One region of the Vreelandella lionensis genome, then DNA from elsewhere that is predicted to be linked to it. Evidence: riboswitches for the same ligand, from Rfam matches in the RefSeq annotation. Region 1 holds a riboswitch; each other region holds the start of a gene.
The links. Region 1 has a riboswitch for thiamine pyrophosphate ahead of thiM (hydroxyethylthiazole kinase). Riboswitches for the same ligand answer to the same signal wherever they lie in the genome.
Positions count from the first base shown of each region.

Region 2: it holds a riboswitch for thiamine pyrophosphate, as region 1 does, so the genes downstream of both, tenA (thiaminase II) here and thiM (hydroxyethylthiazole kinase) in region 1, are expected to answer to the same signal.
Region 3: it holds a riboswitch for thiamine pyrophosphate, as region 1 does, so the genes downstream of both, ACIGG6_RS07580 (sodium:solute symporter family transporter) here and thiM (hydroxyethylthiazole kinase) in region 1, are expected to answer to the same signal.

Region 1 is NZ_JBITWC010000008.1:16,804-26,773, forward strand. It holds gene ACIGG6_RS06390 (hypothetical protein) at 1-235, shown strand, start outside; gene ACIGG6_RS06395 (hypothetical protein) at 464-613, shown strand; gene ACIGG6_RS06400 (metal ABC transporter ATP-binding protein) at 610-1,344, shown strand; gene ACIGG6_RS06405 (metal ABC transporter permease) at 1,328-2,218, shown strand; gene ACIGG6_RS06410 (metal ABC transporter solute-binding protein, Zn/Mn family) at 2,263-3,324, shown strand; gene ACIGG6_RS06415 (cupin domain-containing protein) at 3,457-4,149, shown strand; gene ACIGG6_RS06420 (DUF6164 family protein) at 4,130-4,495, opposite strand; gene gloA (lactoylglutathione lyase) at 4,497-5,030, opposite strand; gene ACIGG6_RS06430 (DUF2237 family protein) at 5,237-5,611, shown strand; gene ACIGG6_RS06435 (hypothetical protein) at 5,751-6,095, shown strand; TPP riboswitch at 6,159-6,250, shown strand; gene thiM (hydroxyethylthiazole kinase) at 6,275-7,084, shown strand; gene thiE (thiamine phosphate synthase) at 7,074-7,688, shown strand; gene ACIGG6_RS06450 (dioxygenase) at 7,764-8,504, shown strand; gene ACIGG6_RS06455 (DMT family transporter) at 8,508-9,383, opposite strand; gene ACIGG6_RS06460 (D-alanyl-D-alanine carboxypeptidase) at 9,492-9,970, opposite strand, start outside.
Region 2 is NZ_JBITWC010000007.1:148,739-158,708, forward strand. It holds gene rbbA (ribosome-associated ATPase/putative transporter RbbA) at 1-886, opposite strand, end outside; gene ACIGG6_RS06260 (HlyD family secretion protein) at 883-1,368, opposite strand; gene ACIGG6_RS06265 (HlyD family secretion protein) at 1,405-1,950, opposite strand; gene ACIGG6_RS06270 (efflux transporter outer membrane subunit) at 1,965-3,443, opposite strand; gene ACIGG6_RS06275 (NAD(P)-dependent alcohol dehydrogenase) at 3,664-4,743, shown strand; gene thiC (phosphomethylpyrimidine synthase ThiC) at 4,775-6,691, opposite strand; gene tenA (thiaminase II) at 6,715-7,383, opposite strand; TPP riboswitch at 7,465-7,619, opposite strand; gene ACIGG6_RS06290 (hypothetical protein) at 7,966-8,922, shown strand; gene ACIGG6_RS06295 (hypothetical protein) at 9,065-9,889, shown strand.
Region 3 is NZ_JBITWC010000009.1:96,863-106,832, reverse strand. It holds gene corA (magnesium/cobalt transporter CorA) at 1-388, opposite strand, end outside; gene ACIGG6_RS07585 (diguanylate cyclase domain-containing protein) at 422-1,852, opposite strand; gene ACIGG6_RS07580 (sodium:solute symporter family transporter) at 1,928-3,307, opposite strand; TPP riboswitch at 3,297-3,400, opposite strand; gene ACIGG6_RS07575 (peroxidase-related enzyme) at 3,445-4,056, opposite strand; gene ACIGG6_RS07570 (hypothetical protein) at 4,231-4,920, shown strand; gene ACIGG6_RS07565 (CoA-acylating methylmalonate-semialdehyde dehydrogenase) at 4,985-6,481, opposite strand; gene ACIGG6_RS07560 (putative zinc-binding metallopeptidase) at 6,756-7,817, shown strand; gene ACIGG6_RS07555 (alpha-E domain-containing protein) at 7,818-8,816, opposite strand; gene ACIGG6_RS07550 (circularly permuted type 2 ATP-grasp protein) at 8,821-9,970, opposite strand, start outside.

The DNA.
Region 1 (9,970 bases):
TGAGGCGCGGGTTAGCTCGCTGGTGGTGAACACTGTGGCGGGGGCGGTAATTGCCGCTGACGGTCGCGAGCGGGATGGTGCCATCAACTTCGCTACAGGCATGCTGATTAATGAGCTGCAAATTTGGACGCAGCCTAATCAGGCCTCCAGCGCGATTAACCGCTTTCAGCCTGCCCGCGTGTCTCTTGGCCCCATCACGTTAGAAGGCGAATACGCGCTGATGGTATCGCCCTAGCAGATTGGCGCTACCTGGCGCTATTAGGTCGTTACCTCCTCTCTACGCTATTTATCTGCGCTCCGTGCCTGCATTGCCATCGTCGCTTTGTTAGGCACTTTTGGAGTGGGCGGAAGATTAGCGCGCTTACCGTTGTCAGCGCGCCGTGAGCGCGTAAAATATCCGCCACTTTTTTGGTTTCACCAAATGTTATGTTATAACTTATTTATTCGATAGCGAGGACGCTCGATGAGTGAACACATGCATCGCCATAACAAGGAAGGCCCTTGTCATTTTTCGCTGATGTCGTTGTCTGCCACTAAGCGGTTGGGCTTTGTCGCGCTCCCGTTGCTGGCGCTTTGGGGGCTGGTGGTGTGGGCAGGCGGGTGGCCGTTATGAGTGAACGTTCCTCTTCGCGTTTGCAGCTGCACGACCTGCACTTGGCCCAGGGCCGTCGCACGGTGTTAGAACATGTGGATGGCGATATTAAGCCCGGCGCGATTACCGCGCTCATTGGTGCGAACGGTGCCGGTAAAAGCACGCTGATTCAGGCCATTATGGGTGAACTGCGGCCGATTAGCGGCAAGGTGGTGTGTACGGTGGATAAAGCCCGCCGTGCTTGGCTGCCCCAGCAGTTGGCGTTAGACCTGACCTTCCCGATGAGTGTGGAAGAGCTGGTGATGACCGGCAGCTGGCCCAGCCACGGGGCGATGAAAGGTTACTGTGCGGCCCACTATCGCAAAGGCCGCGAGATTATGGCGCGCCTGGGGATTTCGCACTTGGCTCACCGCCCGCTGGGCGAGCTTTCCGGCGGCCAGCGCCAGCGGGCGCTAATTGGCCGCACGCTAATGCAGGAAGCCGAGCTGCTGCTGCTAGACGAGCCGTTTGCCAACGTAGATAGCGATACGGTCGATATTTTGATTCGCATTTTGCGCCAGATGGCCGACGAGGGCGTCACGATCATTATTGTGCTGCACGATATGGACCACCTGCGCCGCTTGGCGGATGAGGTGTTGATGCTGAATGGCGGCCATGGCCGTTGGGTCGCTCCCAGCGCGCTCAACCACCAGCATGCCCCGGCCCAAGTGGTGCCGTTTACCTTAGGAGGCCGTTATGCTGGCACTGCTTGATGCATGGTTGATTGCACCGTTTGATTACGGCTTTATGCGCCGTGCCGTGGTCGGTGGGCTTGCCCTTTCATTGGCCGCGCCGCCGCTGGGGGTGTTTTTGGTGCTGCGCGGCATGAGCCTGATTGGCGATGCCATGGCCCACGCGATTCTGCCCGGCGTGGCGCTGGGCTTTTTGCTGGCGGGCTTTTCACTGCCGGTGATGAGCGTGGGCGGCGTGCTGTTTGGGGTGATGGTGGCGCTGCTGGCGGGGGCGGTCTCGAAAATGGGCGGCCAGCGGGAAGATGCCGCCATGGCGAGCTTTTTTATTATTTCGTTAGCCGCTGGGGTCATGCTGATTTCCATGGGAGGCAGCAGCGTGGATCTTACCCACGTGCTGTTCGGCTCCATTTTGGCGATTAACTCGACGGCGCTGCTGCTGATCGCCTCGATCAGTACGCTGATTGTGATCACTCTGGCGATTATTTTCCGCGCCCTAGTGGTGGAGTGTTTAGACCCTCTGTTTTTACGCGGCCAAAGTAGTCGTAGCGGTTGGGTACACAGCGTCTTTTTAGGGCTGCTGGTACTGAACTTAACGGCGGGCTTCCAAACCCTGGGCACACTGATGGCCGTTGGCTTAATGATGTTGCCTGCTACGGCAGCACGGTTTTGGAGCAAGCGGTTAGAAGGCTTGATCGGGATTGCCGTGGTGTTAGCAATGCTGGCAAGCACCGGCGGGCTGCTGCTGTCGTTCCATTTAGACACGCCCTCAGGCCCCAGCATTATTTTGCTGGCCGGGGTGGCGTATTTACTCTCGGCGCTGTTTGGCCGTTACCACAGTTTGGCCGCCAAGCTGCGACGCAAAACCACGCCTTTGGCGCTGGAGCAGTCGCACTAGCGGGTTGATGTTCATACGGTTATTTCTTAAATCAGGAGCATGTTATGTCGCTTTTCTCTTCATCGCGTTGGCTGGTGGGCGTTTCGGCCATGTTGGCACTGCCTGCCGCCATGGCGAACGAGCGGGTGCAGGTTGTCACCAGCTTTTCTATCTTGGCGGATATGGTGGAAAACGTCGGTGGAGAGCATGTGACGGTCAGCTCGCTGGTGGGCCCTGATGGCGATGCCCACGTTTTCTCCCCCAGCCCTGGTGATGCCCGTGCGCTGGCAGGTGCCGATCTGGTGGTCTTCAACGGCTTGCTATTTGAGGGCTGGATGGAGCGACTGATCGACTCCAGCGACTACAGCGGCCCGATGGTCACCGCTACCGATGGCATTGCCCCGCTGGGGTTGGCAGAGCACGGCCATGAAGAACACGAAGAGCACGAAGAGCACGAAGAGCACGAAGAGCACGAAGAGCACGCCCATGATGACCACAGCGATCATGAGCATGGGAGTGAAGATCCGCACGGCTGGCAGGATCTGCAGCAGGCAAAGGTGTATGTTGCCAACATTCGCGATGGCTTAATCGAAGCTGACAGCGCTAATGCAGAGAGCTACCAAGCCAACGCGGAGCGTTACCTGGCTGAGTTAGATGCCACCGATGGGGAAATTCGCGAGCTGCTGAGTGAGATTCCCGCGTCTTCCAGCGTGATTACCGGGCACGACTCGTTTGGCTACTTCTCTAGCGCCTATGGCGTTAATTTTCTCTCACCGGTCGGGCTCTCTACCGAAGCCGACCCCAGCGGCGCCAGCATGGCGGCCCTGGTGGATGTGATTGAGCAAGAGAACGTGCAAGCGCTGTTCCACGAGAACATGACCAACCAAGCGATCATTACGCAGTTGGCGGAAGAGACTGGCCTGCCCATTGCAGGCACCCTTTACGCGGATGCGCTGGCCAGTGAAGGCGATGCCAGTACGTACCTGGGCATGATGCGCCACAATGCGCAGGTGCTGCACGACGCTCTTGCAGAGCCGGGCCATGATGATCATGGTCATGACGACCACGACCACGACCACGACCACGACCACGACCACGACCACGACGATCATGGTCATAGCCACTGATTCATACCGTGAAGACAAAAATACCGCCAACCCGGCGGTATTTTTTTGCATTGCATTTTGCGCGGTGGATGGGGAGACTTGCATCACCGACTTTCGTTAACGCTGTTTAAACCACTGCAAAGAGCCAATGCCATGCGCCTAAACGCCGATTTTAGCCACTTTGCCTGTGTCACGCCGGAGCAGTACCGCTGGGTTGCCTCGCCTAGCGCAGGTGTGGAACGAATGATGCTAGACCGCATCGGCGATGAGGTGGCCCGTGCCACGAGCCTGGTGCGCTACGCGCCTAACAGCCAGTTCAATCGCCATACCCACGACGGCGGCGAAGAAATACTGGTATTAGAGGGCGTATTTGCAGACGAGCATGGCCGCTACCCGGCGGGCAGCTACTTGCGCAACCCCATCGGCACCGGCCATACGCCGCAAATTGGCGAAGAGGGCGCGCTGATACTGGTTAAGTTGCATCAGTTTGATGAGAACGACCTGCTCCAACTGGCGATTCCTGCCCACCGCTTGCCCTGGCAGCCTGACCGTCGGCCGGGCATTACCTACAAAATGCTGCACACCTTTGGCGATGAGCGGGTCAGCCTGGAGCGTTGGGAGGGCGATACCACCATCGACTACCCTGCCCTGCCTGGAGGCTTAGAGCTATTGGTGCTGGAAGGCTCGCTGTGCGACGCGAGCAGCGAATACCCGAAAGGCAGTTGGTGCCGCTATCCACCGGGTGCGGCCCCGCAGCTTCGTGCAGGCCAACACGGTGTGATGATGTACGTTAAGCGCGGGCACCTATCTGACGCCCTTTCCCAGGCTAGCGCGCCAGGCCAATAAATGGCAGCAGAGTGAGCAGCGCAATCAGAACCACCGCCACCATGACCAGCGTTACCTGAAACGGGTGCTCCGCTAAGCGACGCCAGAGTGTTGGCGCTTCATTGCGGGCCAGCGCTTCTTCATGGGCTTGGCGTGCGTTAGCTTGGCGTTCGGCCTGATACTCGGCCAATGCGGCCTCTGCGTCGTCACGCTGGGCAGGGTTGCGCAGCCAAATGGCATCGACCCCCAGGCGGAAAAAGCCCGCCTGGGTTTCGTACACATCAAAGCCATGCTCATCCAGCAGTTGGCGGACTTCCATGGCCTCTTCATCGGTTACATGGCGCAACCGAAACAGCAAATGGGCCATCTTAGTCGCCCATGGCTGCCATGCGGTCGGCTTGAATCACTTCAATCCAGTAGCCATCCGGGTCTTTCACGAAGATAACGTCTTTCATCTTGCCCTGGTCGGCACGCTTCACGAAGGTTACGTCGTGCTCATCAAACCACGCCTGGGCGGCTTCTAAATCCGGCACGTTGAAGCAGATATGGCCAAAGCCCTGGGGCTCGGCGTTGCCATCGTGGTAGACAAAATCCTGCTGGGTTTCGGTGCCCCAGTTGTGGGTCAGCTCTAACAGGCCTTTCTGGCTAAAGGTCCAGGCGGTGCGGGCTTGGGTATTTTCCGGCACGCTGTCGCTGGCTTCCACGTTGGCGAGGAAGTAGAGCGAAAACTGCATCTCTTCAAAGTCCAGCCGGCGCAGCACCTGCATACCAAACACTTTGGAGTAGAACGCTAGAGCGCGTTCCGGGTCTTTGACCCGCAGCATGGTGTGGTTTAAACGAAAGCCCTGAGTTTGCGGGGCAACGGGGGCAACGCCTGGGTGCTGTTCACCTTGAAACGACATACAACTCTCCTATCGCGGGTTGGGGCATCATTAAAAGTATGCTGATATAACGCAAATTCTTTGACGAACATATTACCTTGTACAAGGCTTAGGCTGCTAACAGCGTCAAGCTGTCTACCGCTATTTGCGTATTGATCATTTTGCTTACTTCCCCCTGTTATGAGGGCGCAGGTTGTATATTTCCAGCCCTCACCCAAGGAGCCTTTATGTCCCGCGATCGAAACGTACTAGGTGAGCCGTTAACACCCTGCTGCCACTCTCCTAAAACCGGCTTCTACCGCGATGGGTTTTGCCGCGTTGGCCCTGACGATGTGGGAGTGCATTCGGTATGCGCGCTGGTTACTGAGGAGTTTTTAGCCTTTTCTAAAGCACAGGGAAACGATTTGGTTACCCCTCGCCCGGAGTATGGCTTTCCTGGCCTGACCCCAGGCGACCGCTGGTGCTTATGCGCCCACCGCTGGGCCGAAGCTGCCGAGGTAGGGCTGGCACCGCCGGTGATTCTTTCCGGCACGAACGAGCGCACCCTGGAGATTATTCCACTGATTAAGCTACAGCAGCATGCGTTGGATGCGGTGCATTAATCTGTACCGCTACCTATTGCGATTTCATTGGTGAAAATTAGCCACTGGAATTTCTATGCAACCTCTCTACACTTCTATTTCAATAACTCTACAATTTAGTTAGCGATGCCCCAATGACGGCGTCCGATGGGAGTGTGCCATGACCGCAATCGATATGACGCTTGGCGACCGCCTAACGTTGAAGCAGTTAGCCCACGCGATTCAAAACGGCTTTTCGCCGATTGTTGAAGTGGAGTCCATGGACGGTATCTATAAGGTTCGCTTCCATCACGCTAATGGGGTGTCGGATCTTAGCGATGCCCACGGCCGCGTTCGTACTTTTCTTGGCACAGGGGAGATTCGCGATACCCTGGGGCAGTTGGGGCTTACCCATGGCGTGCTCACCTGCGCTGACCAGTGCGGCGATGAGATGATTGGTGTCTCTGGCCGTGCAATTACCCCAGATGAAATGCTGACCTACGGCACCCGCATCGCCTTCCGCTAATCGTTACCGAAAAGTAGCGGCTGCGCTGGGGCTTTACAGCCTCGCTCAAGGCTAGGATAGTACCCCCAACGACAGGGGCGCCGCTTGGCGGCTGAGAAGCACCCTTTGAACCTGAACCGGATAACGCCGGCGTAGGGAGTCGTGGTGCTTTTCACCACCTCCTCCGCCGGGAGGATGCTATGACCCACCCCCCGCTTGGCGAGATGCTCGTCACTCTGCGCGATACCACGCCGCTTGTTCACTGCATGACTAACTATGTCGCGATGAACAGCACGGCTAACCTGCTGCTGGCTACGGGCGCCTCGCCTGCCATGCTGCATGCCCCTGAAGAGGTGGCTGAATTCACCGCAATAGCGGGCGCACTCTCCATTAACATTGGCACGCTCTCTACCCCTTGGGCAGAGTCGATGCAGCTTGCCGCTCGCACGGCTAAAGAAACAGGCACCCCGTGGGTGTTAGACCCAGTAGCGGTCGGGGCCACCGCCTTTCGTCAGCAGGTCTGCACCGCGCTGCTTGCCCACCGGCCTAACGTCATTCGCGCCAACGCATCGGAAGTCATGGCGCTCACTGGCTTAGCCAGCCAAGGTCGCGGCGTCGATGCCACCACCACAACGGAGGATGCCGCCCAAGCGGCGATCAAGCTGGCACAGCAGCAGTGCTGCATTGTTGCCATGACCGGCGAAACCGATTTTATTACCAATGGCACCCACCACTACCGTTTAACGGGCGGCCACGCGCTAATGCCGCGTGTAACCACCCTGGGCTGCGGGTTAAGCGCTTTGGTAGCGGGTTTTTTGGCCGCCAACCAGGCCAATCCACTTTCGGCAACGCTGGCTGCGCTGGCGTGCTTCAGCATTGCCGGAAGCCGTGCGGGGCAGCAGGCCAGTGGGCCGGGCAGTTTTCAGGTCGCGCTACTGGATGCGCTGTATGCCCTTACCCCTGACGATCTCTCTTCTCTTAGCCAGCTGGAGACGCTCCATGCCGTTTGATCTTTCGCTCTATTTAGTCACCGATGCTGCGTTATGCGCCGAAACGGGGCTTGAAGCGACCGTGGAAGCCGCCGTGAAGGGGGGCGTGACCATGGTGCAGCTGCGCGATAAGCATGCCAGCGATGAGGCCATGATTGCCCAGGCAACACGGCTGAAAGCACTGCTGGAAGGTAGCGGTGTGCCCTTGATTATTAATGACCGCTTAAACGTCGCCATCGCCAGCCGCGCCGATGGCCTGCACGTTGGCCAGAGCGACACCGCCGTTCAAGAGGCGCGCCAGGCACTGGGGCACCAGGCCATTATTGGGCTGTCGATCAATACGTTGGAACAGCTGCAAAGCGCCCCCGTGGCGCTGCTGGATTACGTGGGGCTGGGGCCGGTGTTTACTACCATGAGCAAGCAGGATCACGCTCAGCCAATTGGCTTTGACGGTTTGGCCGAGCTTGCCAGCGCCAGCCCTCTGCCCAGCGTGGCGATTGGCGGCTTAAAAGCCGAACACGCTGCTCAAGTCAGTGCGGCGGGCGCGAACGGCATCGCGGTGATTTCAGCAATTTGCGGCCAGTCCGACCCACACCAAGCGGCTCTCGCGTTTCGCGCCGGATGAGTCCGTTTATCCACCTCACCGCCTTTGCCAACGTAGTGGCTGAGTTTGGCAGGCCATCTCCGTGGAGCTTTCCCCATGCTACCTAGCCTATTTATTTCCCATGGCTCGCCCATGCTTGCCCTAACGCCCACCCCCGCCCATCACTTTTTACGGGAGTTGGGCCAAACCCTACGCCCTAAGGCCGTGGTGGTCGTTTCCGCGCACTGGGAGACCCCACACTTGCAGGTCAGCAGCAGCGTAAAGCCTGTCACCATCCACGATTTTGGCGGCTTTCCTGATGCGCTGTTTGCGGTTCAATACCCTGCTCCTGGTAACCCTGAGCTGGCCCAACGGCTGGCCAAGCAGCTTGGCGCCACGCCCATGGAGCGCGGGCTGGACCACGGTGCCTGGGTGCCACTCTCACTGATGTACCCTGACGCTGACGTGCCGGTAGTGTCGCTTTCGCTTCCCAGCCGTTGGAGTAATACCGAGTTGATAGCCCTGGGCGAGCAGCTGGCAATGCTGCGCCAGGAGGATATTTTAGTGGTTGGCTCGGGGAGCTTGACCCATAACCTCTATGAGCTTCAGCCACAGGGTAGCCAGATACCGGCCTGGGTAGGCAGCTTTGCCGAGTGGGTTAATGCACGGCTGCGCGAGGGCGATCGTGACGCGCTGGCCAACTGGCAAACCGCCCCAGACGCCAAGCGCAATCATCCCACGCCAGAGCACTTCCAGCCGCTGCTGGTGGCTATGGGAGCAGGCGGCAGCGCCGCCACCCAGCTACACCACAGTGTTGAGCACGGCGTGCTGGCAATGGATGTCTATCAGTTTGCCTAGCGCTTACGCTGTGGGGCGGCGCTTCAAAGTGGTGCGTCGGTCGTGATAGGCAATGGCGAGCCCGCTGATCATAATCAGTACGCTGCCGACCCATACCCAGAGATCGGGCAGTTCTCCCCAGAACCACCACCCCAGCAGCACGGCCCACAGCATGGCGGTGTAATCGAAGGGCGCCGCAATGGCGGCGGGCGCATGGCGAAAGGCCAGGGTGATGAACGCCGTGGCCCCCACCCCCAGCACCCCGGAGGCGGCAAAGCCCAGCCAGTGCCAGGGATGGGGCGTTTGCCATACCCAGGGCAGGCTGAGGCCCGTCAGTACCAGCGGTACGGCCGTCATGTAGAACACCATGGCCCACAGGTGCTCGTTGGCGCCATAGCGCCGCGCCGTGACCATCATCAGGGCATAAAATACCGCTGCGGCCAGCATAATCATGGCGCCTAGTTGAAACGCATCTCCGCCCGGGCGAACTACAATCAGCACGCCCACAAAGCCGACCAGTGATGCTACAAGCACTGGCGGATCAATACGCTCACCTAAAAGCGGCACGGATAGCAGCGTGACAAATAGCGGTGCGACAAACGCAATGGCGGTGGCTTCTGCCAGCGGTAACAGGGTTAGTCCCCACACAAAGCACACCATGGTGGCGGTGTAGATCAACCCTCGCAGCAGGTGAACGCCTGGCCGCTTGGTGCGCAGCTTACGTAGCCCGCCGCCAAAATAAGCCAACAGAGCAATGAGCGGTAACGATACCAGCGTGCGGAAAAAAATAATTTGTATCGGGGAGTGCACCGCCCCTAACCACTTTGATACTGCATCCCCTAGTGCTAAAAACAGCACGCCTAAGCACATGCAAAGTATGCCTTTTAAGGATGGCGTCATAAACATGCTCCTTGTGTTGCTAGTGTTATGGTCCTACTCGGATATCACCGACATACAATAAAAAGCCCCGCCAACGTACATTAGCGGGGCGGTGAACCACTGCGGTGGTTAAAGGCTTGCGTGGACCACCATACAATCCATGCCCTGCGCCTGAAGCGTTTGGCAAGCTTGCCGCGCCTGGGATTCGTTCAGTGAGACGACACGGGCGCGAAATACTGTCGTGGGCCCCTGAAGCGGATCGATGGCAACGCGGCCTCCCACGCTCGTTGGCAGCCGCTGCGCGGCTTGGCGAGCCAATTGCTCAGCTTGGGCCGCCTGGCTAAAGGCACCTACTTGAATGCCCCAGCCAGCAGAGGCCATTTGCGCAGTGGGAGGTGCCGTCGCCAGCACGCGCTCCCGCTCAATAAAGGCTTGCAGTGGATCTTGCGAGGCAGCTTCTGGTGCCTCCTCACGTGCGGCCTCCGCTTGGAGAAGCTGGGCCTCAACGGTTTGTGCCGGCGTACTGTTAGACATGGGCCGCGTGGGTGATAGCGATGTGGCGGAGACATTAGCCATCATCAGCTGTGAGCGAAGCTGAGTAAGCGGTT
Region 2 (9,970 bases), on a different contig from region 1:
TAAAGTCGCCGAAACGCATGGTCAAGCCCTTAGCTTCGATGGCGATGTCTGTATCGGCAACGGCAGTTAAAGGTGAGATATGAATGGGGTGGTAGCCACGCTTTTTCTCTTCTGGCAGCAGCTTGATAAAGGCCGCATCGAGTGAATCGCACTCAGTGCGTGCTAACAGTGCGGGTGCATCACCGGTAACCAGTATGCGTCCCGCATCCATGGCTACCAGCCAATCGAATCGCTGGGCTTCATCCATATAAGCAGTGGCCACGATAATGCTCATTTGTGGACGCTCAGCGCGAAGGCGGGCGATTAGCTCCCAGAACTGAACACGGGCCAGCGGATCGACACCAGTGGTGGGCTCGTCAAGAAGCAACAGGTCGGGGTCATGGATCAATGCGCAGCACAACCCAAGCTTCTGCTTCATGCCACCGGAGAGCTTGCTTACATGGCGGTTTAGAAACGGCAGCAACCCCGTTCTGCGGGTAAGATCATCAATACGGCGGCGGCGTTCGCTGGCTCCGTGGCCGAACAGCCGGGCGAAGAATTGCAGATTCTCCTCCACCGACAGCGTAGGGTAAAGATTCTTGCCCAGCCCCTGGGGCATGTAGGCGATACGGGCTCCTATGCGCTTGCGATGCCGCTTATCGCGCATGTCGCCCCCTAACGAAGTGACCGAGCCCTCCTGCACAGCGCGTGCCCCAGCCAGTAGCGCCAGCAGGCTGGATTTACCGACACCGTCAGGGCCGATCAGCCCCACCATGCAGCCGCCGGGTATCTCCAGGTCAATGCCATCCAGCACTCTCTTCTTGCGGTAGTGCAGGCGCACGCCCACCAGTTGTGCGACGCTTTTGGGAGATTCAGCCGCCGCGTTGGTGGAAGGGAGCGGGGTCATGGTAAGGCCTGGCCCGCCAGCGCGGCCGGCCACTCAGCGTCGGCATCCAGCTTGACCCAAGCGACGCCTGGTAGGCCGGTTTTAACCTGGTCTTGATGCTCACGTAGTAGCTCCGGGTCGATCTGTGCCTTAACCCGAAACATGAGTTTCTGGCGCTCGGAAGCTGTCTCCACGGTTCTAGGCGTAAATTGCGCAGTGCTGGAAACGAAGGAGATACGTGCGGGAATCGGGAAGTTGGGCATGGTATCGAGCACGATGCGAGCTTCACTACCCAGCGCTACTCGACCGACAATCTCCGTGGGTAAGAAGAAGGCCATGTGAACATCATTCAGGTCGACCAGATTGAGTACCCGGCCTCCTGCAGCAAGCACCTCGCCGGGCTGGGCGACGCGAAATTGCACACGACCATCCCGAGGTGACACCAGCTGGCTATCATTGATATCGGCGTCGATACGGGCGATGGTGGCCAAAGCCGCTGTCACACTAGAGCGAGTACCGATTAACTGCGCGCGTGCCGCCTACACTGCGGCCCTGGCAGCCGCTACTTGGGCCCTGGCCGCGCTAACGGCGGCTTGAGAACCATTGACACGGGCACGGTCATCATCAAGCTCTTGGGTTGAGGCGGCACCATCACGGGCAAGCGCCTCAGTGCGTGCCAGGTGGCGCTGGGCTGAATCGAGTTCGCTCTCGCGCTGTACCACGGTCGCTTCAACGGCCGCCTGATCGCTTTCGCGCATGACGACCTGAGCCTCGGCACTGAGCACGAGATGGGTGGCCTGTTGATGTTGGGCAATAGCCTCGTCCCGTTGTGCCTCTAGCGCTTTCGTATCCATTAGCGCCAGCGTTTGGCCAGCGATGACCATGTCGCCTTCGTCGACCAATACGTTGTCAATGCGCCCGGCAAGCTTGGTCGCGATATCAATTTCGACGGCCTCAAGACGGCCATTGCCACTGGCAAAGCCTTCACCGAAACCCTCGTGATCCAGGTCGCTCCAGTAGTAATAAAGGCCAGCGGCGACGGCAAGAATAGCCAGGGCAATCAACAGTTTTTTAATGGCGTGCATGACGTATGGGCGCCCTATAGAGAGTGAACAAGAGAACGGTGGGTACGAGCGCTTTCGATAGCCGCCTGATGCTCTCCGCCACCCAGCGCGGCATACAGCGCGATGCGGGCTGAAATCACTTTGCGGCGTATCTGTACCTGTTGCTGCTCGGCATCCAGCAGGTCACGCTGGGCGTCGAGCACCTCTAAATAGGGGACTGCCCCGTGGTCATAACGTAGCTGCGCGAGGCGTGCGCGCTCGCGTTGTGCAGCGAGCAAATCGCTAGCTGCTTGTGCCTCTTCCACTAGCCACCGCTCTGCTGCCAAGGCGTCCGCAACATCGCGGAATGCTTCCTGAACAGTCTGTTCATAATCCACCACCGCCTGCTCACGACGCACTTCGGCTAAATTGAGGCTGGCGCGAAGTCGGCCAGCAGTGAAGATCGGTAACGAGATCGTAGGGGCGAATCGCCAGGTACGGCTATCGTTGCTGAATAGGTTGTCGAGATCTCTACTGGCAGTGCCTAGCGAGCTGGTGAGGGCAATGCGCGGAAAAAGCGCCGCCCGTGCCGCACTGATATTGGCATTGGCCGCACGCAGCGCATGTTCTGCCGCACGAATATCAGGGCGATTGACCAGTAACTCGGAAGGCAGGCCGGGAGGCAGGGCAAACAATTCATCGCTATCTGCCAACGGGGGTAGCTGCCACTCTGTTTCGGCGGGGGAGCCCAGCAGTAACGCCAGGGCATTGGCCTGTTGGGCACGGGCATTCTCGAGCTGAGCACCGAGCGCCCTTGCTTGATGCAGCAGCACCTCGACTTGACGCAGTTCAAGCTGCGCTGCAGCGCCCACCTCGACTCGGCGGTTAAAAATCAGTAAGGACTGTTCGCGGCTTGCGATGGTCTGGTGGGCGAGCTGCAGGCGGTTATCAAGCTCCAGCAACAGGTAGTAACTATTGGCTACCTGAGCGATAAGGCTCAGTTCGACAGCGCGGCGCGCCTCGTCGGTGGCCAAGTACTCTTCTAATGCAGCCTCGTTCAGGCTACGTACCCGGCCCCAGAAATCCAGCTCCCAGTGGTTGAAACCAACGCCCACCTCATATCGGTTGCTAACTTGAGGAGCACTGGGGGCATTTAGGTCGCTAGGCACACGAGAGCGCTCGCTACTGGCTTCGGCACCGATGGTCGGCAGCAACTCTGATTGCTGAATGCCATAGAGGGCGCGTGCCTGCTCTACCCTCAGCAGTGCGCTGCGCAAATGGCGGTTGGTGGTCAGTGCTTGTTCAATCAGGCGCTGTAGCTGCAAATCGGTAAAGTAGTCGCGCCAGGGGAGGTTGGGAGCTGCAGGTATTTCAGAGAGTGCCGTTGAGCCAACTTGGTAAGTGGAGGGCAGTTCAACCGCTGGTGTGGAGTCGGGCGGTGGTAGCGAGATGCACCCGGCCAGAGGCAGCATCAGTACCGTGCTGAGCAAAAAGTCAGGTCGTACTCTCGGAATACAAAACACGGTTGAAACCATGAGTATCGCCGCCACGCTCAGAGAGAAGCACTACGGTTAAATTGAAAGCACTATTTTAGTATCTAATTATTGATAATTGATCGCATTGACATAGATCAATAAACAACCGATCAGGCGACTATTTTTATCTTGCACAACCTTGATGGAGCGCAAGATAGCGGAACGCCTGCTATGACGTAATGGTGATGTGTCATGACTCCCCTCACTGAGGAAGTGTTCCATGCCTACCATGATGAAAGCGGCCATTTTCGTTGAGCCCGGCCGCATCGAAATTGACGAAAAACCCATTCCCGAGATCGGCCCTAACGACGCGCTGATGCGTGTGACCACCACCACGATCTGCGGCACCGATATACATATCCTGAAAGGTGAGTACCCGGTGGAGCGCGGCTTAACCATCGGCCATGAACCCGTGGGTATTATCGAAAAACTGGGGGCCAACGTAAAAGGCTACCAGGAAGGCCAGCGGGTAATCGCTGGCGCTATCTGCCCCAGCTTTACCTCGTACGCCTGCCAGGATGATTGCTGCTCGCAGGATGGCGGCCACCACGGCCACGGGTATAAACCGATGGGCGGCTGGCGCTTTGGTAACACCATCGACGGCGCACAAGCTGAGTACCTGCTGGTGCCGGATGCCCAGGCCAACCTCTCGCCAGTGCCGGATGGCCTAACCGACGAACAGGTGCTGATGTGCCCGGATATTATGTCCACTGGCTTTGCCGGTGCCGAAGCCGCCGGTATCAAAATTGGCGACACGGTGGCGGTCTTCGCCCAAGGGCCGATTGGCCTATGCGCTACGGCGGGCGCACGGCTGCGTGGGGCCGGGATGATCATTGCGGTAGACGGTGTTGATGAGCGTTTACAGATGGCCAAGCAGATGGGCGCGGATGTAACGCTGGATTTCCGCAAGGTGGATGTAGTCGAGGAAATTCTCAAAATCACCGGCGGGCGCGGCGTCGATTCCGCGATTGAAGCGCTTGGCCTGCAACAGACCTTTGAATCCGCCCTGCGGGTGCTAAAACCCGGTGGAACGCTCTCCAGCCTGGGCGTTTACTCCCAAGACCTAACGATTCCGCTGGGTGCCTTCTGTGCGGGCCTGGGCGACCACAAGATCGTTACCTCATTATGCCCTGGCGGTAAAGAGCGCATGCGCAGGCTGATGAGCATCATTGCCGCCGGACGGTTGGATCTTGGCCCCATGGTGACCCACCGCTACGCGCTGGAGAACATCGTCGAAGCCTACGACCTATTCTCCCACCAGCGCGACGGCGTATTGAAAGTGGCCCTCAAGGTTTCCTGAGGGCCACAGGCAGCGTGCGATACCGCTTGTTTTATACTTCCTGGTAAAGCTCGCTGCCTTCCCGGCGGAACTTCTCCGCCTGCTCCTGCATTCCGCGTTTCACCGCTTCGGCATCGCCTTCAGCGGCGTTTTCCGGGGTACGGTCGCGGTAGGTGTCGCGCACTTCCTGGCTGATCTTCATGGAACAGAATTTCGGCCCGCACATGGAGCAGAAGTGCGCCACCTTAGCGGAGTCCTTCGGCAGGGTTTCATCGTGGAATTCCCGAGCGGTGTCGGGGTCTAGGCCCAGGTTGAACTGGTCTTCCCAGCGGAACTCGAAGCGCGCCTTAGAGAGCGCATTATCGCGACGCTGCGCGGCTGGGTGGCCCTTGGCTAAGTCTGCCGCGTGGGCGGCAATTTTGTAGGTGATGATGCCGGTTTTCACGTCGTCCTTGTTGGGCAGGCCCAGGTGCTCTTTCGGCGTCACGTAGCAGAGCATGGCGCAGCCAAACCAGCCAATCATCGCCGCCCCAATGCCGGAGGTAATGTGGTCGTAGCCGGGGGCGATATCCGTCACCAGCGGCCCAAGGGTATAGAAGGGCGCTTCGTCGCAGTACTCCAACTGCTTATCCATGTTCTCTTTCACAAGGTGCATAGGCACGTGGCCGGGGCCTTCGATCATTACCTGCACATCGTGTTTCCACGCAATGTGAGTCAGCTCGCCTAGGGTTTTCAGCTCCGCCATTTGCGCTTCATCGTTGGCATCGACAATGGAGCCGGGGCGCAGGCCGTCGCCCAGCGAGAACGCCACATCGTACTGCTTGCAGATCTCGCAGATCTCCTCGAAGTGGGTGTACAGGAAGCTCTCCTGATGATGATACAAGCACCACTTCGCCATGATGGAGCCGCCACGGCTGACAATGCCGGTGACGCGGTTGGCGGTGAGCGGCACATAGCGCAGCAGCACCCCCGCGTGAATGGTGAAGTAATCCACCCCCTGTTCCGCCTGCTCGATCAGCGTATCGCGGAAGATCTCCCAGGTGAGGTTTTCGGCAATGCCGTTGACCTTCTCCAGCGCCTGATAGATGGGCACCGTACCAATCGGCACCGGCGAGTTGCGGATGATCCACTCGCGGGTTTCATGGATGTTCTGGCCGGTGGAGAGGTCCATGATGGTATCCGCGCCCCAGCGGATGCCCCAGGTCATCTTGTCCACTTCCTCCTCAATGGAAGACGTGACCGCCGAGTTGCCCAGGTTGCCGTTGATCTTCACCAGGAAGTTACGGCCAATGATCATCGGCTCGCTTTCCGGGTGGTTGATGTTGTTGGGAATGATCGCCCGGCCACGGGCCACCTCATCGCGCACGAACTCCGGCGTGATCTCCTTGGGCAGGCTGGCGCCGAAGCTCTGGCCTGCATGCTGATGGCCCAGAATGCGCTCCACTTCCGCCGTGCCTAACGCTTGGCGGCGCTGGTTTTCCCGCAGGGCGATAAACTCCATTTCCGGTGTGATGATGCCATGGCGGGCGTAGTGCAGCTGGGTCACATTTTTACCCGCTTTTGCCCGGCGCGGGGTGCGGGTTAAATCAAAGCGCAGCTGAGCCAGCGTGGGGTCGTTGGCGCGGCGCTGGCCGTACTGGCTGGTAGGTCCGTCCAGAAATTCAGTGTCGTTGCGCTCTTCGATCCAGGCGCGGCGCAGTTCCGGCAGGCCTTGGCGCAAATCGATGTTGGCGCTGGGGTCAGTGTAGGGGCCGGAGGTGTCGTACACCAGCAGCGGCGGGTTCTGCTCATCCACGCCGCTGGTTTTGGTGGGCGAGAGGGTGATTTCCCGAAACGGCACGCGAATATCCGGTCGCGAGCCTTCCACGTACACCTTGCGCGAGCCGGGCAGCGGGGCCACGGCGGCGGCATCTACCTGGGCGGTTTCGGCTAAAAAGTGCGCGGTTTTGCTTTTGACGGTCTTAGTCATGACGGTTTCCTTGTTGTTGGTCATTATTCAGAAAGGTCGAGGCCCATCTGCCAGAAATCGATTTCCAGGCGGGTGGCATCGCGGAAAATCTTGCTGAGTTCAGCAAAGCGGGCAGGCGTAACATCAGCCAAGCGGGCATCGAGCCACGCAAGCTCCGCCTGCATGGCGGCCTGGAACTCCTCGCCTTCGTACATGGCGATCCAGGCGTCAAACGGGTTTTGCTCGCCGCGAAGGATAGAAGGTTGCGCGTTCAGCCAGTTGGCGATTTCGCCGTAGCCCACGAGGCACGGGGCCAGCGCTACGTGTAAATCGAGTAGGTCGCCGCGGTTGCCGGTATCCAACACGTAGCGGGTGTAGGCCAGCGTAGCGCGGGCTTCGGGGAGTTCGGCAAGCTCCTGCTCACTGATGCCCCACTCCTGGCAAAAGCCCACGTGCAGGCCCAGCTCCACATCCACAATGGCTTTCAGGCCTTCATGGGCTTGGCGCAGATCCGCCAGGGTGGGGCTTTTGTAGGCGGCCAGCGCGTAGGCGCGGGCGAAGTGGATCAAGAACAGGTAATCCTGCTTCAGGTAGTGGCGAAACGACGCCTCAGGCAGCGTGGCGTTGCCCAGCTGGCGCACGAAATCGTGCTCGATATACGCGCGCCAATCGTTCTGGCAAGCGGTGGTGAGATCGGTAAAGCGGTAGCCCATTGTGTGCCTCCGGTGGTAATGATCCGGAGGGCAGGCGAAAAAGATCGAGGGAATGGCACGGAAGGGTGGCGTAAAGGTGCGCCGCGGCCATCGCTTGATCCCTACGCCGGTACCCGCGCCGCCATTCATAAAGCAGCGCATTAGCCGGATCAGGTTCAGCGGGACCAGCGCTCGGTAGCCAAAAGTCTACCCTGCGCCATCTCAGCCGGATATCACCGGCACCCCGTCAAGCTGTTCGTGGGTGGAGTGTAGGAGGCGGGTGGGGGAGATGCAAGAGTAGGTTATTTAATTGGGCGTAAAGGGATAGCCTGCCGTGCAACCAATCAATAAATGACAAGAAAAGACGATGTAGTTGAGTGCTTACCCCCATGGTTGCCTTGACGCGTTCCATCAGTTTCATGGGAGGATGCCTCAATAACTTTGTTTATAAATACAGTTTGTTGGGGCGAGCAAAGCGCCCAAGCCTGCGGATTTTGGCTACATCGCCAAAATTCTCTTTGCACGCTGTAGAATCAATGAGGTAGATTCAATTTGATGGCTATGAAACCTCAGTCATTGTGATGTCGCGTTCATTGAGGTTTCATGGCAGGGCGTATAATCACTGTTAGGCATTCAGTCGTCGAGGTCAACTTGAAGTTATTACAATGGACTTTGTTCATAGACATGCTTGGTTACAGGGAGGTCAACGGCTCCATAAGCACTGACAGGGATGCTGAGGCCTTCATAGAGTTTATGGAAACGAACAAGCATATTCTGGGTTTTTCGAATCGTGACGAAGTTAAAGAACGATATGAGAAAGATAATTTCAATTTTTACGAATACTATGACGTAGACAGTTGTTTCGTTTCCGATTCGATCATAATTACGTACAAGCCTAAGGAAGTAGAGAAACTTACGAACGAAGAGTTGAAGTTTATGCATTCGGCAAATGCATTGTTCATTATCTGCATGAGACTTAAGACGATAATCTTCAATTGCTTTACTGAGAAAGGCATCTTTCTGAGAGGTGGAATTTCTTCAAAGTACTCTTACATCAAAGATAGCTTTGCTGTAGGCGAAGGTGTAATTGAGGCATACTTGGCAGAAAGCTCCATTGCGAAGAGTCCGAGAATTGTGTTGCATCCGAATATTGAAGAGAACAAAAAACTAATCGAGAAAATTAATTTTTTGTCAGATGCAATGTACGGGGGGAGATCGTTGATTCAAAGGGATTCCCAAGATGGCATTCTATTTTTGGACTACATAGGTTTTGCATTGTCTTCATCAGACCTGAAAAGCCAGTCTGTGGCCCGTGCCGCAGCTTTGGACCCTCTCAGATTTGCGGCGCAAAGAGTAGTTACGGACAATTATGTTCGGCGTCATTGCGAAGCTCTTAGAAGTAAACTACAAGAATTGAATAGTGCGCTGGAGAAACTTGGCGCAGGCGGCGAGGAGCATGAAAAGCTTTTAAGGGTTCTGAGTAAATTTATTTGGCTAAAGGAGTACCACAATCGAAGCATCGCCGGAGTTAAAGAACTGGAGCGCTACCACGTTGCGTAGCCACATGCCTAACAAATTCTTGCAGCCGGACCAAATCATACTGTCATGCCTTTTGCAAAAAACGCAAAAGCCACGCCAGCACGCTTTGGCCGCTGAAGAAAGGCGTTAGCTTGATCACATTGCCGGCGATTTAGGTATCACTATGAAGAAAAAGGAAAATGGTTTTTGGCTCCCCATCGGGCTTCTTGGAGTCCTGCTTTTACCTTTGATCTTCATTGGTGGAGTTGTTCTAGGGCTGAGCTTCCAAACTAAGCTTGAATTGACCGCTGACTCGATATCATCCTGGGTCGCTGCGCTTGCAACGGTGGCCATTGCTGTCCTTACGTTCATTCTTGCGATGGAAACGTGGCGTTTGAGAGCAGCCCAGATAGAGCAGATTGAAGAGTTGAGGCGTGAGGCTCTGCGCCCAAATGTTGAATTCTATCTTCATCCGGCTCCAGCATCATTCCAGTTTATTAACGTACACATCGAAAATAACGGTAAAGGTTCCGCTAAAAATATCAAATTTGATATTAAGCCAGATGCTATTGGAGAAAACGAAAAAAATGAGCGCCAACTCATAGCCCAACTCCTTAGTCTAAATATGCTTCACAATGGCATTGCTTCCTTGGGGTCTGGGAAAGAAAGGCGAAGCTTTGTTTTCAGCTTCATAGAGTATGCTGAAAAAATGGGAGATGCGGTATTTAATATAAAGGTTTCAGTTTCAATAAGTTATGAGGATGTAGAAGGCCGAGAATATAAGTCTGAATCTTTAATTGATTTCTCGGAGTTTAAAGGGATTTCAGAAATTGGCGGAGGTGACCCAAATCATAATATATACAAAGAGATCGAGAAAATCAGGAAAGTTCTCGAAGGTGCTCAAACAACAATGACCTCAAAAAGAATGAACATTAACACCTATTCTTCGGAGGATAGAGATGCCGAACGAGAGGCTATGAGACGCCGTTTTGAGAGCACCGATGATTAAACACTGCGGGTGCCGTCCACAAGCTAACAAAGTGGTCAACGGGACGCCTACTTCGCTCCGCTCCGTAGCTACCCATTACCA
Region 3 (9,970 bases), on a different contig from region 1:
GCAACGCCTTACCCTGCTCATTTAACAGCCGCTCAATACTCAAGGCTTCTCCGGGGTGAAGCGTTATCAAAAAACGTTCGCCGATAAAGAAACAGACCTGCTGGGGCACAAAATTAAGCTGGGCATCGAACGATGAAATGCCGCGATAAATAATCAGCGTATGGTTCTCAAACTCTTCAATTTTCGGCGGGTGTCGCTCTTTATGGGCATCTTGAATGGCCAAGGGATGGCAGTCAAAACGCTCTAGCACATCACGCTCCTGCGCTTCGCTTTCGCCTTTCATATCAACCCACAAATGGGCAGTGGGCATTGTTTTCCAGTCGTCGATTAGGCGTACATCCCCCTCGCGCACATCGCCTTCTGGGGTGGTTAATATGCAACGAATCATTTTCTTCCCTGGGTTCGTTAAGTCTTGGGCTTGTTAAGTCTTGGGCGTTATATCTGCCGGGCGCGTTAGCTCTATACGCGCTTTACCCGCCCGCTTCGACATATACATTGCCACGTCAGCTCGCTTTAACAACTCCTGAGCCGTTTCAGACGCCCCTGGCAAAAATAGCGCTACACCGATGCTGGTACTAACCCGTAAGGTAGCGCTGCCAACATAAAGCGGCTCTTCAATGAGGTGAATCAGTTTCTGAGCCAATGGCTCTAGCGCCTCGGCGGTGACTCCTTCTAGCAGCACGACAAACTCGTCTCCTGCCCAACGGGCAACAAAGTCCGTCTCGCGAACGGCATACTGCAAGCGCTTGGCAACGTCGCGCAGCAGTTCATCACCCATGGCGTGGCCATGCTGGTCGTTAACACGCTTGAACCCGTCTAAATCAAGAAACAGCACCGCAAGCGGGTTTAGGGTACGGCGTACCCGCGCCATCGCTTCGGATAGGCGCTCGTCAAGCGCACGGCGATTAGGCAACCGAGTCAGTACATCTTCACGGGCCTGTTGATCCCGAAGCCGCTCTAGCTGCTGGCGCTCAGTGATATCGTGAATAAACAGGCTACGGCGCATCCGACCATTAATCTCATAGCTTTTCAGGCGTACTTCGACCGGCAAGCGGACGCCATCACGGCGCGTCGCCTCACAAGAAATAGGCGCAGATTCATCTTGATTGGGTAGCCCTTGGGGAAACATAAGCGCCGTTAGTGGGCGCGTTAAAGCTTCTTTGCGACTCCAGCCAAATATACTCTCTGCAGCACGGTTCCAGTCCAGCACCCGCTCTTGGGCGTCAATGCTCAGATAGGCATCGTAGGCAGACTCAATCACCAAATTGAGCTCGCGAGTACGCCGCTCGATTTGCTGTTCAAGGCTTTGATGAAGCTCAGTGAGCGCTTTTTGGGTGGCAATACTATTTTTTTGCTCTTTAATGAGCCGTTCGCGCAGGTGAATCTCACCGGTCACAATGTCGGCTAAATCTTGCAACGCGGCCTGCTCCTGAGCGCTCAACTGCCGCGGTTTGCTATCCATCGCACACAGCGAACCCAGCACCAATCCCTGTGAGTTTTTAAGCGGAATGCCTGCGTAAAAACGTATTCCATCAGGTCGAGTCACTAAAGGGTTGGTGGCAAAACGCTCATCTTGCAGCGCATCTTTCACCACCAACGGAGAAGCTTCCAGCACGGTGTAGGCACAAAACGCCACATCCCGCGGCGTTTCGGAGATATTGATGCCAACTTGCGACTTAAACCACTGCCGATCGGAATCAATCAGAGTGATAGTTGACTGTGGCACACCGAGTAGCACCGTTACCAAGCGCGTAATGCGATCAAAAACAGGCTCGTTCGGCGTATCCAACAGTGCTAGCTCGTTAAGCGCAGCCAAACGGGCATTTTCGTTAGGAGGTAACAGGTGGCTCATGGCGATCGCACCTACAGTAGTAGTCAGACCCCTGCCAGCATAACGCGAAACGAAATTTCCTGCTTAACGCCTTGATTAACGGGCAAGGACGCGGCGCTTGTTGGCTCCAGCAATGATCATACTCACCGCAGTTGAGAGCAGCAGCGCCCCAACAAACGGGCCAAGGGTTGGTACGCTGCCGGGGAAGGTGGCTGCTATCACGCCCGCACTAACACTGCCTTGGCTCAACCAACCCGGCAGCACAGCGCCCACTAGCCCAGCAAGCCCGCCGCCTATCGCAGCCATAGGCGTCATGCGTTGCCATAAGCCAAGCAGTACCGGTACCACGATGGCGGCACACAGCAGATCGGCAATCAGGAACAGGCGAAGCACCGAGAGCCCCTGCAGAGCAATCACAATCACCGGCACCATGATCGCGACAGTAAGCCAACGGGCCTTGGTTAAAGCATCTGGGCGGTCGCCGCTGGCCCATAGCGAGGCAATCCCGTTTTGTAACGTGTCGACGCTAGACGTGACCAGGGTAACGGCAAGTACCAGTGACGGCAGCGTGATCCATATCGGCGCATCGCTTAACAGCGCAAAAAACGGCATGGGCGGCTCACCTAAGCTGACACCGCTCATGGCGGCCATCATGCCCACGCCACCAATTACCATCACCACGAGAATCGTCATACCACCGCCTAGCCAAGCGCCACGCCCAAGGCTTTGGTCATCTTGTGCCGCCCACACCCGCTGCCAATAGCCCTGGTGGAATAAATTGGCAGCCGTCACAGCAATCACCAGCGTCAATGCCACGCTGAGCGAGCTACCGATTGGCAATGAGGGTAAAGCGGCGTCGCTGGGCATGCTCGGTAGCCGCCAAAGCGTTACGCTCGCCACCGCCAGTAGTAGGGCCAACAGCAGCCATGCCTGCCAACGGTCGGTCGCAAGGCTGGCGCGAAGGCCGCCCATCACGGTGTACACCAGCGTCGTTAGAGCAACGCCAATGATCACCACGGCAGGCGGCACATCAGAGAGCAGCGCGGTAATAGCCCCAATGGCAGTTAACTCAGCGGCTAAAAAGCAGCCCATATAAGCAACAGATACCATCGCCACAAAGCGACGAACGTTTTTGCCATAGCACGCCTCAGCAAACTCCGCGATGCTGCGCCCTTCTGGCAGCGCTTGGCGTATTTTTGGCCCATAAAGGCCCAATACAATAAACGGAAGCGCCGAGCCAAAGGCATAGCCCAGCAGCGCCACGGGGCCAACAAAGGCACCAATTTCAGGTGGAGCAAACAGAATCCAGGCACCCATTCCAGAGGCTAAAAAAGACAGCCCCAGAGTGGACGCAGTTTGCGAGTTGCGGGCGGTGACATAATCATCCAGCGAGCCGCCGCCAAAGCGTGCCCGAAGACCCAGAAATGCAAAGCAGCACAGGGCTGCGCCTAACACAGCAGACGTTAGGTATGGCATGTCGCGCTTCCTCCGCCGGTACGAACCGGATCAGGTTCCAGGGTCTGCGTTACGCGCATTCTCAGCCCGTTTTGGGCTCCCCTGGCGACAGTGAATGAAGGCGCTATCCTCAATCAAAGCAGCGCCGTAGTAAAGTCTTAAGGCGTTTCGCGAACCGATTCGTCAGGCTTTTTCGGCACGCGCCCCATGAGATAGAACTCGGAATTAGGCGGCGTGCCCGCTAGGGTCACCAAGCGATTCGACATACCAAAAAACGCCGCAATGGCGCCAATATCCCAGCAGTCATCTAAGGTAAACCCCACTTTTTCTAAACGGGTTTGCCAGTGCGGAGAAAATTCCCCTAGTTCGATAGCGCTATGCAGCGCAAAATCGAGCATTAGACGATGACGCTCGCTTAGCCCCGCGACGGTATGGTTAATGGCGATATTATCGGCCAATAACGGGTCTTTACTGTAAATGCGTACCAGCGCGCCATGGGCAACCACACAGTACAAGCAGCGATTGCGGGCACTGGTAGCCACCACAATCATCTCCTTTTCAGCTTTGGTCAGCGTATCGGAGTCGCGCTCCATCAGGGCATCGTGATAGGCAAAAAAAGCGCGAAACTCCTCAGGGCGATGCGCCAGCATCAGAAACACATTAGGCACGAACCCCGCTTTTTCCTGCACAGCCAACATCGCATCACGAATATCGCTTGGCACATCATCCAGCGTTTCGGGAAGTTTAAAACGGCTAATAGCAGCAGACATATTGACACCTTCTTGTTATGTTCATGATATAAATAGCGCGATTAAATTAACTGGTAACAAATTGCTAACTAAAGCACCTTTCATTTCGCGTTCGCGCTCACCATACTCTTATTAAGTCCATGTCATAAAAGCCGTACGTTATCAGCAAAGCGGCGTACTAACAGGGAAACCACCATGACATACTCTGAAGCTAAAGAGCACACGCCAGGGCGTTTGCATGAGCTTTTTGCCGACCCTTACCGTGCGTTCGAAAACGATACGGATGAGCGTCAGCTACATATCCGCGTTATGCTTCATACGCTGCTAGCACGCCCGATGCAGCGCGGGCAAGTCACTCTACGTGTCATTCATGGCTGGGAGAACGGAGGCTTTGAGCCATCTGACCTGCAGCACGCCGATTATGCGCTACATAGCTTAGATGACTACCACACTGCCGTGGAGCGCTTTACCACCGCCGCCCGGCAAAATGCGCCGCTGCCTGCCGATAACACGGCCATTTTAGCTGCCCCTCTTGCCGATGCCATCGCAGATGCCGAGGCAGAAGGCCAAACGCTGACAGACGATATTGTCGAGACGCCTGCACGTTGGCCTGCGTTTGATGGTGGGTTAGCCCTCTATACGCTATTTAAGATGTATCACCGCCTGGTTTACGGCGAAGATGACAGTTATCGTTGCTCTCAGTGCGATACCCCACATGGCCCCCGTGAAATCCATGAATTCCACATGGAAGAGGGTGAGTTTGCACTGCTGGCACCCATAAGCGAGCAGCACGACGCCCCTTACCTGCTAGTGCTCCATGAAAGCCAGCTTGCCCCCATTGAGCAACTGCTCAACGACAGCCTGCCACTATTTGATCGTTTTTAACGCGCTTGCGCCTCCTCCGCTAGCTTGGAAGAGGCGCATCGCCCAACGTATAACAATGAATCTTTTACAACGAAATGGTGCTGTTAATCCCACTAGAGACGTTTTCAGGCTCGAACCAACGGGCCGTGACGGTCTTAGTTTGCGTCCAGAAAGCAATCGCCTGTTTGCCGTTGGGGCCTAAGTCACCCAGCTTGGATGCCCGAGATCCGGTAAAGCTGAAGTAAGCAACGGGGACAGGAATCGGCACATTGATACCAATTTGGCCAACGTCGATATCCGTTTCAAACCGGCGAGCCACCCAGCCAGAGTTGGTAAAAATCGACGTGCCGTTGCCATTGGGGTTGGCATTAATAAAGTTGATGGCGTCATCCAGCGTTTCTACGCTAACCACACACAGCACAGGGCCGAAAATCTCTTCCCGATAAATGGTCATATCCGCCGTTACATCGGCAAATAGCGTCGGTCCTACAAAGTTGCCATCCGGGTAGCCGTCCACCGTATAGCCACGGCCATCTACCAGAAGTGTGGCGCCCTCTTTTTCACCGGCGCTGATTAAGCGCTCAACCCGCTCTTTCGCCTGGGGCGATACCAAAGGCCCCAGGTCTGCATCGCGCTGGGAGCCTGGCCCTACTTTCATGCCACGGGCACCGGCTTCGATATCTTTTATCCACTCCCGGGCTTCCCCCACCAGCACCACTACCGAGTTCGCCATGCAGCGCTGCCCGGCCGCGCCAAAGGCAGACCCTAACAGGCTGTCAATCGCTTGGCTGCGGTTAGCGTCAGGCATAACGACGCAGTGGTTTTTGGCCCCCATCATCGCCTGCATCCGTTTGCCTGCCGCCGCGGCACGGTTGTATAGCAGCGAGCCGACATGAGTCGAGCCGATAAACGACAGCGCCTTGATATCCTGGTGGTCAGCAATTTGATTCGCTACATCCGGACCACCGTGCACCACGTTTAACACGCCAGCGGGAATGCCCGCTTCATGGGCTAGCTCGACTAGCCGCATGGTAGAGCTCGGGTCCTGCTCGGAGGGTTTCAATACAAAGGTGTTACCCGTGGCAATAGCCAGCGGGAACATAAAGCAGGGCAGCATAATCGGGAAGTTAAATGCCGTAATACCCGCGCCCACGCCTAACGGCTGGTGCATGGTATAAACATCTACCTCGTTCGCTGCGTTTTCCGCCAACTCGCCTAGCTGCAGCGAGGTAATGGAGCAAGCATGTTCCACCACCTCAAGACCGCGGCCTACTTCACCCTCGGCATCGGGCAGTGTTTTGCCATGCTCTTCGGTAATTAACGCGGCAAGCTCTGCCGTATTCTCGCGAATAAGGGCCTGAAGCTTGAGCATAATGCGCATGCGTTTACCCAGCGGCACCTTGCGCCACTCTTTAAACGCCGTTTTGGCACTGGCAACGGCCCGCTCGACCTCTTCTGAGGTGCAGAATGGAACGCGAGCCACTACCTCTTGGGTGGCCGGGTTAACAACGTCGCGCCACTCCTGGCTTTGCGACATCACTGGCTGACCATCGATATACATGGGTATTTCGCGAACGGACATAACACTGATCCTCGTGGTTGTGTTTGTTATGGATTCTAATAGGGAGCCTGTAGGGTATATCAGCAAGTTAACGTAAACGTCAATTAGCCACTCGATAAAGACAAAAACGTTTAGCCAAATGCAATTCGCCTTTCCCTCTCGGCAGCGCCCTCGCTATGCTGTTTCTAAGACATACCCGCAAAGTAGAGAGCATAGCTTTCCTATAGATGCACCAAGGGCTTCAGACAAGAAGACGGTTTCATCCAACTACGCGGCTTAACACCAGGAGGCATCCATGCAGACATTTAGCTGCCGCTGCGGCAACCCACTGTTTTTTGAAAACACTCACTGCCTGGCCTGCGAGTCTGATGTTGGCTGGTGCCCTACTTGTAGCAATATTGTCGCGCTGGAACCGCTAGACAACGGCGGCTACCGTTGTACCCATGAAGGCTGCAGCACAGCGCTCATGCAATGTCACAACTACTCTGCGGAAAACGTGTGTAACCGTATGGTGGTCATGGCTGAAGGCCATGCAGACTCACTCTGCGACTGCTGCCGCTACAACGATGTGATTCCTGACCTGAGTACTCCCGGTAACCGCGAGCGCTGGGCGGCGCTGGAAGCGGCCAAACGGCGGCTCTTCCATACCTTGGATCTGCTTAAGCTGCCCCACGGTACCGAAGGGGAAAATATTCGTGTGCCGCTGAGCTTCTCGTTTATGGCCGATGCGCTACCCGACCAAGGGCTATGGCGCTCTACAGCAAGCCAAGAAAAGGTGTATACAGGCCATGCTAATGGGCATATCACTATCAATGTCAAAGAAGCCGATGACGTTGAGCGGGAGCGGCTACGCGTGGATATGAATGAATCTCACCGTACGCTGATCGGTCACTTTCGCCATGAGATTGGCCACTACTACTGGGATCTTCTCGTAAAAGGCCAAGATGAGAGCACCAGTTGCCGTGTCTTTGGCGATCACAACAACCCCACTTATAGTGATGCGCTGGAACAGTACTACCAGCAAGGAGCACCCACTGACTGGCCGACACGCTTTATTTCCGCCTACGCCTCCATGCACCCTTGGGAAGACTTCGCTGAAACATTCGCGTTTTACCTGGATATGGTAGCCGTGCTGGATACTGCACTACATATGGGACTTTCTCGCGCCGAGTATGACGGCACGCTGGACAGCATGCTGCGGGCGTTTCATCAGGTGGGTATGGCGGTGAATGAGCTAAACCGGGATATGGGTCTGCTGGATTTAGCACCGGGGGTCATTGCCCCCGCCGTCAGGGAGAAACTGGCGTACCTGCATGAACTCATTCAGAACGCGAACGCCAGCTCTCAAGCCGCTTAGTTAGTCGTTATCGTGGTCTCCTGCGTGGCTTTGGCTTTGCCGTTGGGCCACCCGTGGAACGCTGTCGCCGCTTACAAAGTAGGTGGCGCTGAGCGTATCGTGAATAGCGGCAATGCCAATCTGTAGATCATCGACAAAGGCGTGCAGCTTGCTGGGGGAGTGCGCCAGCGCTTGGATATCTGCATCTACCACATCTGCCCGCACCAGCGACACCGTGGCCGCTACACGGTCCTGACGCGGCAGTAGCTGGAGCTCCTGGCCTAAGGTTTCCAGACTGCAGGCAATGGAGCGTGGCAGGTGCGGATCTTGCAGTAAAAAGCGCAGCACATCTGGCCCGCGTACTCGTAAACGCACCTGCTGACGATACATCTGATAAGCCGTTAACGATTTCAGCACGCTCATCCACTGCAGGTTTTCAAACGGCAATAGCTCTTCAGGGTTTTGCGGCAGCAAGCTGGCTGAGCGTACGTCAACGATACGTGTGGTCATGTCCGCCCGCTCCAACTGGCGGCCTAACTTGATAAAGGTGCGCGCTGGACCGTGGCTGAGCGTGCCCTCAATCAAGCCAGTCAACGTTTGGCAACCGCGAATCACGTTTTTCAAAAATGCATCTCGGCGCTGCGGGCTGACGCCGCTTTCCGCGTGGTCGGCCACGTTAAGGTAAAGCTGGTTGACCTCTTCCCAGATTTCTCTGGGTACCACATCACGGGTGGTACGCAGGTTTTCCCGGGCACTCGCCAGTGCTGAAAGAATCGAGCTACCGTTCTGGGCATCGGCACACAAAAAGTGCACCACGTTGCGCTCATCAAAGCTGCTATGGCGTTCATTAAAGGTTTCAAGCGTGCCGGTCATTTCAATCAGTGGTGCCCATCCCAGCGGTAAATGGCGCGGTAAATCCAGCATCAGGTGACTATTGACGCTCAACAGCCGCGCGGTATCTTCGGCCCGTTCAATGTAACGCGCCATCCAGTAGAGGTTTTCAGCTACGCGTGACAGCATGGCGCTAGGCTCCTTTCTGCTCAGCGGCACCCGCCGCGTTCTCATCGGTCTCGACGATCCAGGTGTCTTTACTGCCGCCCCCTTGGGAAGAGTTCACCACCAGCGAACCCTCCACCAGTGCCACACGGGTTAACCCCCCGGTAGTAACGTGGGTTTCAGGGCCAGAGAGAATAAACGGGCGTAGATCCACATGGCGGGGCTGGGGTAATCCATTGGCAAGCGTAGGCGTGGTTGAAAGCGCTAGGGTAGGTTGGGCCATGTAATTTCGCGGGTTCTCCTTGATCAAACGCGCAAACTCGTCGCGGGTCTCTTTGGTAGAGCGCGGGCCGATCAACATGCCGTAGCCACCAGACTCGTTGGCGGGCTTCACCACCAGCTCATCTAAATGATCGAGTACATACTTGCGGTCATCCTCAAACATACACAGGTAGCTGGGCACGTTGGGCAGCAGGGGTTCTTGATCCAGATAGTAGCGAATCAGCTCCGGCACAAAGGCATACACCACTTTATCATCAGCCACACCGGCACCGGGGGCATTGGCCAATGCTACTTTGCCCGCCCGCCAAGCGCGCATTAGGCCCGGCACACCCAGCATGGAGTCTGGATTGAAGGCTTCCGGGTCAAGAAACTCATCATCCACACGGCGATAAATCACATCGACCCGGCGCAACCCCTCTACCGTGCGCATGTAGACCAAATCATCCTCATCCACTAGCAGGTCGCTGCCTTGCACCAGCTCAACGCCCATTTGCTGAGCAAGATAAGCGTGCTCAAAATAGGCGGAGTTATAAATACCGGGCGTTAATACCACTACTTGAGGGTCGTCCCCAGGACGTGGCGACATCGCCGCCAGCATGTCGTAAAGCTGGGCAACGTAATCATCCACCGGCAAAATCTTGCCCGACGCAAACAGCTCCGGCAGCACGCGCTTGGTCACGTTGCGGTTTTCCAGCATATAGGAAACACCGGAAGGAATACGTAGATTGTCCTCTAACACATAAAGCGTGCCATCGCCGCCGCGTACCAGGTCGGAACCACAGATATGCGCCCAGACGCCATGGGGCGGATTAATTCCTACACACTGAGGGCGGAAATTTGCTGATTGAGCAAGCACTTCGGCGGGTAACACTTTATCTTTAACAACATTTTGTTTG